DNA from 3 places in the Streptomyces sp. NPDC057617 genome. Region 1 is predicted to be linked to each of the others. Evidence: riboswitches for the same ligand, from Rfam matches in the RefSeq annotation. Region 1 holds a riboswitch; each other region holds the start of a gene.
What was found. A riboswitch is a leader RNA that binds a small molecule or an ion and turns the genes downstream of it on or off. The one in region 1 is predicted to bind cobalamin.
Positions count from the first base shown of each region.

Region 2: linked by a shared signal. The riboswitch ahead of ACFU9P_RS18060 (ABC transporter substrate-binding protein) and the one ahead of ACFU9P_RS31665 (CbtB-domain containing protein) in region 1 are both predicted to bind cobalamin.
Region 3: linked by a shared signal. The riboswitch ahead of metE (5-methyltetrahydropteroyltriglutamate--homocysteine S-methyltransferase) and the one ahead of ACFU9P_RS31665 (CbtB-domain containing protein) in region 1 are both predicted to bind cobalamin.

Region 1 is NZ_JBHVGV010000017.1:102,270-105,535, reverse strand. Features, by position in the region: gene ACFU9P_RS31680 (DUF6597 domain-containing transcriptional factor) at 1-75, opposite strand, end outside; gene ACFU9P_RS31675 (TIGR03086 family metal-binding protein) at 173-742, shown strand; gene ACFU9P_RS31670 (histidine phosphatase family protein) at 759-1,448, opposite strand; cobalamin riboswitch at 1,626-1,784, shown strand; gene ACFU9P_RS31665 (CbtB-domain containing protein) at 1,824-2,066, shown strand; gene ACFU9P_RS31660 (CbtA family protein) at 2,088-2,924, shown strand; gene cbiE (precorrin-6y C5,15-methyltransferase (decarboxylating) subunit CbiE) at 2,948-3,266, shown strand, end outside.
Region 2 is NZ_JBHVGV010000006.1:392,351-395,616, forward strand. Features, by position in the region: gene ACFU9P_RS18055 (FecCD family ABC transporter permease) at 1-881, opposite strand, end outside; gene ACFU9P_RS18060 (ABC transporter substrate-binding protein) at 1,026-2,030, opposite strand; cobalamin riboswitch at 2,079-2,206, opposite strand; gene ACFU9P_RS18065 (Mov34/MPN/PAD-1 family protein) at 2,202-2,615, opposite strand; gene ACFU9P_RS18070 (amino acid permease) at 2,751-3,266, opposite strand, start outside.
Region 3 is NZ_JBHVGV010000009.1:366,132-369,397, reverse strand. Features, by position in the region: gene ACFU9P_RS23835 (enoyl-CoA hydratase/isomerase family protein) at 1-894, opposite strand, end outside; cobalamin riboswitch at 943-1,181, shown strand; gene metE (5-methyltetrahydropteroyltriglutamate--homocysteine S-methyltransferase) at 1,534-3,266, shown strand, end outside.

The DNA.
Region 1 (3,266 bases):
GCGCCGGAACCGTACGCGCGCGAAAAGTCCGGGGGCGTCGACGATGCCCCGGGTGTCGCGCCGCGGACCTGCCATGGCCGGATCCTATGCCGCGTTTGTCCGCCGCGGCCTGTCGTGTTTGCTGTCGTGTTTGTTCAAGACGGCCGACGGCGGCGGTTCGTACGGTCGGGCCATGAGCGACAAGATCAGCAGACTGTTGGAGGCGGCGGCGGACCGTACCGTCACCGTCGTCCGTGGCATCACCGATGAGCAGCTCGGCGCGCCGACGCCGTGCAGCGAGTACGACGTACGCGCGCTGGCGGCCCATCTCCTCCAGGTCGTCGTGAACTTCCAGGCGCTGGCGGCGAAGAAGGAAGCCGACTTCGGGGTCCCGCCCGAGCCTCTGGAGGGAGCGTGGCGCGAGCGGTTCGCGGAGGAGACCGTACGGCTCATCGACGCGTGGGACGCGCCGGGCGCCGAGGAGGGCACCTCGGGGGCCATGGGGTTTCCGGCCAGGACGGTCGGCGCGATGGTGCTCGGCGATCTGACCGTGCACGGGTGGGATCTGGCACGGGCGACGGGGCAGCCGTACGAGCCGGCCGGGGTGCTTCTGGATGTGGTCGGGGAGGAGTTCAGGGCTCTGGCGCCGATGGGGCGGAAGATGGGGGTGTTCGGGGAGCCGGTGCCGGTGGCGGAGGACGCGAGTCCGTTCGATGCGCTGCTGGCCGCGATGGGCCGAGACCCGGGCTGGGCCCGGCCGTAGCGGGTGCGCCGGCCGGTCAGGGGGCGGTCGTGTGCAGGGGGCGGCCGCCGAGGAGATTCCACCGGCCGCCGCGCCCGCTGAGCTCGACGGCGGACAGCGGCTGTATGTCGATCCGCCAGAACGACCGGGGGCCGGCGCCGAGGGCGTGGACCGCGGCGGCGCGGATGATGTCCGGCTCGGCCACGGCGATGACGTGCCTACTGCCTGCTGATTCGGAACCCAGCGTGTCCAGCCAGTGGGCGACGCGGGTGTGGAAGGTACGCAGGGACTCCCCGCCGTGCGGCGCGGCGGCCGGGTCGGAGAGCCACGCGGCGACCGACTCCGGTTCCGCGGCGGTCACTTCGTCGAGCGTCCGGCCCTGCCAGCGGCCCATCGCACAGGGCGCGAGGTCCGGCAGCGGCGCGGCGTCCAGGCCGAGGACCTCGGCGGTACGGCGGCAGCGCGCCGAGGGGGAGACGTACAGGGTGGCGGTGGCGGTACGGGGGAAGCTCTCCCGTACCGCTTCGGCCTGCCGGAGCCCGAGCGGATCGAGGGCGTCCAGCGGATCCAGGGCGTCGGTCGCGGTCGCGGTTCCGGAGGTGTCGGTGACTGTCCCGGAGGTCTCGATGTCGGGCTCAACGGCCTCAGTAGGTTCCGTCGTGGCGAAACGGGCCTCGCGCAGCGCTGTGCTGATGGCCGGTGAGATGAACATCACCCGGGTCGTCATACGGCTCTCCTCGCTCCGGGCCTGCCGGGCCCGCCCTCCAAGCCTGCCCGGCCCGCCAGTTGGGCCTGTCTCCCGATCGGGCGGGGCGCCCAGTCGGGCCGGTCCGCCGGTCGGGGTTCCCTCGCGGGCCCGCCGTCGGTCGGGGCCGCGCCGAGGGCCTCTTGGCCGGTCTGCCGGATCGCGGTACCTTCACGTCGGTATATACGACGGCAAGACGGAAGTCCGGTGAGAGTCCGGCACGGTCGCGCCACTGTATGCCGGGTGCCGGCCGCCGCGTAACAGCGCGGTGGCGGTGCGGAGCCCGGTGAGTCAGACCCGACGGCCGTCGTTCGAGCTCCACTGAATGGGACGCGAGTTCCCCAAGGAGGTTCCGTCATGGCTGAGTCCATCGCGCCGCCGGTCGTTCCGTCCGTCACCACCGGTGCCGGCGCCACCGCTCCGGTGACACCGCTTCCACTGCGCGCGGTGCTGCCGTGGGCCGTGTTCGTGGGCACCCTGATGCTGGTCCTGTTCTACTTCGTCGGCGCCGAACAGGGTGCCACCTCGGTGTTCTCGGGGGAGGGCGTGCACGAGTGGGTGCATGACGGCCGTCATCTGCTCGGATTCCCCTGTCACTGACGGCTGACGGAGATCACGCACATGCATGCCTCCACCGTCAGAACTCTCCTGGTCCGCGGCATGGTCGCGGGCGTGCTGGCCGGACTCTTCGCGTTCGCGCTGGCGTATGTGGCCGGTGAGCCCTCCGTACGGGACTCCATCGCGCTGGAGGAGACCCAGTCCGCACCGGCGGCGCACGAGCACGCCGGGCACACCGCGGCGGAGCAGCCGGCAGAGGAGGAAGAGGAGCTGGTCAGCAGGCCGGTCCAGTCGACGTTCGGGCTGGCCACCGGTGTCCTGGTGTACGGAGTGGCCCTCGGCGGCATCGCCTCGCTGGTCTTCTCCGTCTGTCTGGGCAGGATCGGCCGGTTCGGGCCGAGGGCGACCGCGGCGCTGGTCGCGGGCGCGGCCTTCACCACGGTCTATCTGGTGCCGTTCCTGAAGTATCCGGCGACCCCGCCCGCGGTGGGCAACCCGGACACCATCGGCAAGCGCACCACGCTCTTCTTCCTGATGATCGTGCTCAGTGTGCTGCTGGCCGTCATCGCCGTCATCGCGGGCCGGAGGCTCGCTCCGAGACTGGGCAACTGGAACGCGTCCGTCGTCGCCGGAGCCGGATATGTGGCCGCCGTGGCGGTCGCGTGTCTTGTCCTGCCCGCCAACTCCGATGCCGTACGGGAAACCTTCCCGGCGGCTCTCCTCTGGGAATTCCGGCTCGCCTCGCTGGGTGTACAGGCGCTGTTGTGGACGGCCTTCGGGCTGATCTTCGGGGCGCTGGCGGAGCGGGTGCTCGCGCCGCGGGCCGCGCGGGCCGCCTCGGGTACGGGACCGGGGACGGGAGCTGACGGGGTGACGCCGCCGGTGGGCAGCGCGCGTTGAGACCCAGCACACCGGTGTCGCCCGTGACCGTCGTCGGGATCGGTGCCGACGGCTGGGCCGGACTTTCCGCGCCCGGTCGGGCGGCACTGCGCGCGGCCGACGTGATCGTGGGCGGCGCCCGGCAGTTGGAGCTGCTGCCGCGCGACGAGTGCGCGGCGGAACGGGTGGTGTGGCCCTCGCCGCTGCGGCCCGCCGTACCGGGGGTGCTCGCGGCTCATGCCGGGCGGCGGCTGTGCGTACTGGCCAGTGGGGACCCGATGTTCTACGGGATCGGGCGGACGCTCATGGAAGTTACGGGGGCGGAGGCGGCAGCGGGGGCTGTGGCGGGGGCCGGGGCTGGGG
Region 2 (3,266 bases), on a different contig from region 1:
ACCGCGCCGCTCGCGGCGACCATCACGGCGGTGACCAGGGAGGCGAGTACGAAGACCGCGGCCCGGAAGCGCGAGGTGTCGAGCCCTAGGACGGTCGCGCCCTCCTCCCCCGCCAGCAGCAGATCGAGCGGCCTGGCCAGTGCCATGAGCAGGGCGGTGCCCGCGACGAGCGCGACGGCGGGCGGTACGAGCGTGGCCCAGCGGGCGCTGCCGAGGCCGCCCAGCGACCAGTAGAGGGCCTCCTGGAAGTGCTCGGGCCTGGCGGAGACGACCAGGATCAGGGTGGTGAGCGCGGAGAGGATGTACGAGACGGCCACCCCGGCGAGGACGAGCCCGCCCCCGCTCATCGTGGAGCCGCGCCGGGCCAGCCCGTACACCAGCGCCAGCGCGAGCAGCGACCCGGCGAAGGCGGCGGCGGGCATCGCGACGGTGGTGGTCACCCCGCCGCCGATGCCGAGCACGAGGACCAGCACGGCACCGGTGGAGGCGCCGGAGGAGATCCCGAGCAGGAAGGGGTCGGCGAGCCGGTTCCGTACGAGCGCCTGGAGAACGGTCCCGACGACGGCCAGCCCGCCCCCGACGACGGCCCCCAGCAGCACTCTCGGCAGCCGCACATCGAGCACGATGGTCCGGAACGGGCCGGGCTCCGCGCGCCCGGTGAGGACCGCGACGACCTGCCCGGGCGGAATCCACACGGAGCCGAGGGCGAGCGCGGCGACGACGGCGGCGCAGAGCGCGACGGCGAGGCAGCCGAGAACCAGGGGCAGGCGAAGCCGCCGGGCCCCGGGCTGCGGCCGGGCGGGGGCCGGGGGCGTGGGCGAAGCCTCCGAGCCGGTTCCGGCGGAGCTCCGGGGAGCGCCTGCGGCGGGCTTCTCCCCCACCCCGCCCCTTCCCGAAACCGGGGCTTCGCCCCGGACCCCGGTGTCCTCAAACGCCGGACGGGCTGGTTTTGCCGCGGTGTCCTCGAATGCCGGACCGGCTGGTTTCGCCGCCGGCGAAGGCTCGGGATCGCTGGGCATCGGACGTTACTTCGTCCGCGCCGGGTGGAGTTGGGTTGCCAGGCGTTCGATTGCGCCCGGCGCTCGTACGCCCAGGACCACGTCCGACAGCGGCATCACCGCGAAGCTGCGGTTCTTGATGGCCGGGATGTCCTTCAGGGCCGGGTCGTCGAGGAGGCGCTTCTCCTTCTGGGCGACCGTCGTCGAGCCGTAGTCGTAGATGACGACGGTCTCGGGGCGGCGGGCCACGACCTGTTCCCAGGTCGCGTCGCCGAAGGACTTGTCGAGGTCGGCGAAGACATTGCGGCCGCCGGCCAGCCGTATCAGCTCGTTGCCGATGCCCTTGCCGCCCGCGGTGAACGCGGTGCGGTCGCCGCTGTCGTACACGAAGACCGGCACGGGCCTGACGCCCTTCAGTCCGCCCGCGGTGGACGCGACCGTGGCGCGCGCGTCCGCGATCCAGCGCTTCGCGCGCTCCGGGACGCCGAAAGTACGGCCGGTCTCCTCGACCTCGCGGTAGACGTCCTCCATCGAGGTCCGGCCGTCCGTGCAGTTCTCCAGGTTGAGCCGGGTGTTGATACCGGCCGCCTTGAGGTCGTCGCGGCTACGGCCGTCCTTCGCGTCGAAGGCGCTCGCGTACCCGCCGTACACGAAGTCGGGTGCGGCAGCGAGGAGTTTCTCCTTGGAGGGATACTCCTCGGCGAGGACCGGCACGCTCTTGTACGCCTTCTCGTACGCGGGCAGGATCCGGTCGTCCAGCCAGGCGGTGCCGACCAGGGACTTCTCCAGACCGAGCGCGAGCATGATCTCGGTGACGTGCTGGTTCATGGTGACCACGCGCTTCGGCGGCGCCTGATACGTGGTCGTCACCCCGCAGTTGGTGACGGTGTACGGGAAGCCGGGCGCGGCGGGCTTCCCCTGCGTGGACCCGTCGGCGGTGGGGCCGCCGCAGGCCGTGAGCGGCAGCAGGGCCAGTGCGACGGATACGGCTGGTACGACGGCGGGCGCGAACGCGCGGCGGCGCCGGGGCACGGCAGACACGACAGGGCCTCCTCCGGGGGATTTCCGCGTCCCCTGGCTGGTGGGAGAAAGGCGGCAGGTCAGTTCCTGGCTGCCAAGCGGAGCTTGGTCACAGTGGCGGGACCGCGCCGGTTTCGCACCGGCTTCCTGGGTCCTGCCGCCTAAGTTTCTGCGTCGAGTCTCTCAGACGATCTCGACGGGCTCCTCGGTGACCTCGCCGTCCACGATCCGGTACGAGCGGAACTGGAAGGGGCCTTCGCCGTCGGTGTCCGCGGTGGAGACCAGCACATAGTGGGCGCCGGGCTCATTGGCGTAGGTGATGTCCGTACGGGACGGATAGGCCTCGGTCGCGGTGTGGGAGTGGTAAATGATCACCGGCTCCTCGTCGCGGTCGTCCATCTCCCGGTAGAGCTTGAGCAGATCGGCCGAGTCGAACTCGTAGAAGGTGGGCGAGCGCGCGGCGTTGAGCATGGGGATGAACCGCTCGGCCCGGTCGCTGCCCGCGGGGCCCGCGACGACACCGCAGGCCTCGTCGGGGTGGTCGGCTCGCGCGTGCGCGACGATCTGGTCGTGCAGGGCCTGGGTGATGGTGAGCATGCAGAGAATATAAACGGGGCGATGGGGTGCGGGCGGGCCCTGGTACGCGTGCGTGGGCCGGCCCCGGTACGACGGAGCCGGCCCACGCGGTGTCCTCAATCGCCGGACGGGCTGGATTTACCGGACGGGCTGGTCTCAATCGCCGGACGGGCTGGTTTTGCCGGCTGCACTGACCTTCAGCACAGCAGCCGGGTCGCGCCGCTTCAGCGTCTGCCAGCCGACTGCCAGCCCCACCGCCCACACGGCCGCCACATACAGACAGATCCGCGCGTCCTTGTCGTACGCGATCAGACAGGTCACCAGCGCCAGGAAGGCCAGCGCGACCCAACTGAACAGCGCGCCGCCGGGGGCGGGGAACGACGAGGCGGGCAGCCTCCCGGCCTCCACGGCGCGGCGGTAGCGGATATGGCTGATCAGGATCATCATCCAGGTCCAGATGCCGGCCGCGGTGGCCACCGAGGTCACATAGCCGAACGCCTTCTCCGGGACGACGTAGTTGAGGACCACGCCGATCCCCATCAGTACGACGGAGACGGTGATGGCGAGGGCGGGCGTCTTGCGGGAGTTGAGCCTGCCGAAGGCCTTGGGCGCCTCGCTGTTGGCGGCGAGGTCGCGCAGCATCCGGCCGGTCGAGTACATCCCGGAGTTGCA
Region 3 (3,266 bases), on a different contig from region 1:
GGCCCGGTACTCCTGGTCGAGCGCCTCCTCCAGCGTCGGCAGCGGACGGGCCCGGCGCAGCGCTTCGAGCGTCGCCTTGAGCGCGGTGGGCGACCGGGTCAGGATCGTCTCGGCGGCCTCCTTCGCCGCGGGCAGACCGGTGGCGAGCAGCCGCTCGACGATCTCCTCGACCGTGCCGGCCGCGTAGCAGGGGTCGATCCACTCACGGTCCGCGGCGAGTTGGCCCTCGGGCGCGGCCGTCCCGTACCCCCGTACCGTTTCGGTGACGTGCGCCGCCTCGCGTACGTCGGGGCCGGCGAGGGCGGTCCGTACGGCGTCCAGCCGCTCCGAGGGTACGAAGTGATCCGCGAGGCCGCAGAGCAGTGCGTCGGCCGCGCCCACCGCCCGCCCTGTGAGGGCGAGATGGGTGCCCAACTCGCCCGGCGCGCGCGAGAGGAGATACGTGCCACCGACATCGGGGACGAGGCCGATGCCGGTCTCGGGCATGGCGACCGCCGACCGTTCGGTGACGATCCGGACGGTGCCGTGCGCCGACACACCGACGCCGCCGCCCATCACAATGCCGTCCATCAGCGCCACATAGGGCTTGGGGAAGCGGGCGATCCGGGCGTTGAGCCGGTACTCGTCGCGCCAGAAGGCGGGTGAGGCGGCGCCGCCGGTGCGCGCGTCCTCATGGATCGCGCGGATGTCGCCGCCGGCGCACAGCCCGCGCTCGCCGGCGCCCGAGATGATCACCGCCGTCACACTCTCGTCGTCCTCCCACCGGGCGAGCGCCTCGGAGATCCGCAGCACCATGGGGTGGGTGAGGGCGTTGAGCGCGCGGGGCCGGTTGAGCGTGATACGGGCGGTACGGCCCGCCCGGCCGAGCAGTACCGGTTCGTCTTCGTGGACCATGGCGCCAGTATTCAGGACCCACGTTTCGAGCAGGTCGCGTTCCGGACCTATGCTGGACGCGCAGTCGGTTCGCCCTGCCCGCCAGGCAGGCGCGTCGCAAGAGGGAACCCGGTGGGAATCCGGGACTGCCCCGCAGCGGTGAGTGGGAACGACCGCCGTCATACGCACTGGACGCACCGCGTCCGGGAAGCGACGGCCAGTAGGTGCCTTGTCCGCGTACGCACATCGCGTACGGCCACGAGGCGCGCCCGCGAGTCCGAAGACCTGCCACTGCCCGTGTGCGAGGACCGCGCACGGAGATCTCGGTGACCTCGTGGGCGGGTCGGCGGATACGGGCGGGCGCGCGCCACATGGCTGCGTCGCACATGGCGGTACGCAACATGGCTGCGTCGCACATAGCTGCGCGGCACATGGCTGCGCGGCACATGGCTGCACAGCACATAGGTGCACGGCATATATGTGCGCCGCACATGGCAGTGCGGCACATGGTGTGCGGCACCCGCCCCGGCCTCCGTTCCTTCGCTGCACACGAGTTCCGCCGGGATCGTTCCCGTACGACTCGCGAAGGAGAGTCCCGTGACACCCACGTCCGCAGCCGCGGCATCCCGGTCGGACCGGCCGGGTCAGAGGCCCGCGCCCATGCCCAGGTCCACCGTCCATGGCTACCCCCGCCAGGGCGCCGACCGGGAACTGAAGAAGGCGATCGAGGGGTACTGGAAGGGCCGGGTCACCGCGGACGCGCTGCGGGAGACCGCCGCCGGGCTGCGCCGCGACACCTGGCGCGAACTGGCCGGCGCCGGACTCGACGAAGTGCCCACCGGCCACTTCTCGTACTACGACCATGTGCTCGACACCAGCGTCATGGTCGGCGCGGTCCCGGCCAGGCACCGGGCCGCCGTCGAGGCCGACGCGCTCGGCGGCTACTTCGCCATGGCGCGTGGCGCCCAGGACGCCGCGCCGCTGGAGATGACCAAGTGGTTCGACACCAACTACCACTATCTCGTCCCCGAGTTGGGCCCGGACACGGTCTTCAGCGCCGACTCCGCGAAGCAGAGCGGCGAGCTGCGCGAGGCCCTCGCGCTCGGCCACACCGGCGCCCGGCCGGTGCTGCTCGGCCCCGTCACCTATCTGCTGCTCGCCAAGCCCGCGCCCGGGGTGGCCGCCGGATTCGAGCCGCTCACCCTGCTCGACCGGCTGCTTCCGGTGTACGCGGAAGTGCTGGCCGATCTGCGGGCGGCCGGCGCCGAGTGGGCACAGCTCGACGAGCCCGCCCTGGTCCAGGACCGTACGCCCGCCGAACTGGACGCGGTCGCCCGCGCCTACCGCCGCCTCGGCGCGCTGACCGACCGGCCCCGGCTGCTGGTCGCCTCGTACTTCGACCGGCTCGGCGAGGCCCTGCCCGTACTGGCGAAGGCGCCCGTGGAGGGGCTCGCGCTGGACTTCACCGGCCCCGCCGCCGCCAATCTCGCCGATCTCGCGGCGGTCGGCGGACTGCCCGGCAAGCGCCTCGTCGCCGGGGTGGTGGACGGGCGCAATGTGTGGATCAACGATCTCGCGGCCTCGCTGACCACCCTCGCGACCCTGCTCGGTCTCGCCGAGCGGGTCGATGTGTCGACATCCTGCTCGCTGCTCCACGTCCCGCTGGACACCGCAGCCGAGAAGGATCTCGATCCGCTGCTCACCCGCTGGCTGGCCTTCGCCCGCCAGAAGACCGACGAGGTCGTCACCCTCGCCCGCGGTCTCGCACGGGGCACGGACACCGTCGCCGCCCGGCTGGCGGCGAACCGCGCCGATCTGGCGTCCCGGACCTCCTCTGGCGTCACCCACGATCCCGTCGTACGGGCCCGCTGCGCGGCCGTGACGGACGCGGACGCCCGCCGGGAGCAGCCGTACACCGAGCGCGCCGCCGCGCAGCACGAGCGGCTCGGACTGCCGCCACTGCCGACGACGACCGTCGGATCGTTCCCGCAGACCGCCGAGTTGCGCACCGCCCGCGCCGAACTGCGGGCGGGGCGGCGGGACATGGCTCACTACGACGAGCGCGTCCGGGCCGAGATCCGCGAGGTGATCGCCTTCCAGGAGAAGTCCGGCATCGATGTCCTGGTGCACGGCGAGCCCGAACGCGACGACATGGTGCGGTACTTCGCCGAGCGCCTCACCGGATTCCTGGTCACCCGGCACGGCTGGGTCCAGTCGTACGGCACCCGCTATGTCCGGCCGCCGGTCCTCGCGGGGGATGTCTCCCGGCCCGCCCCGATGACCGTGGACACCATCTCGTACGCACAGTCGCTGACCACCCGGCCCGTCAAGGGAATGCTGACCGGGCCCGTCACCATGCTGGCCTGGTCGTTCGTCCGCGACGACCAGCCGCG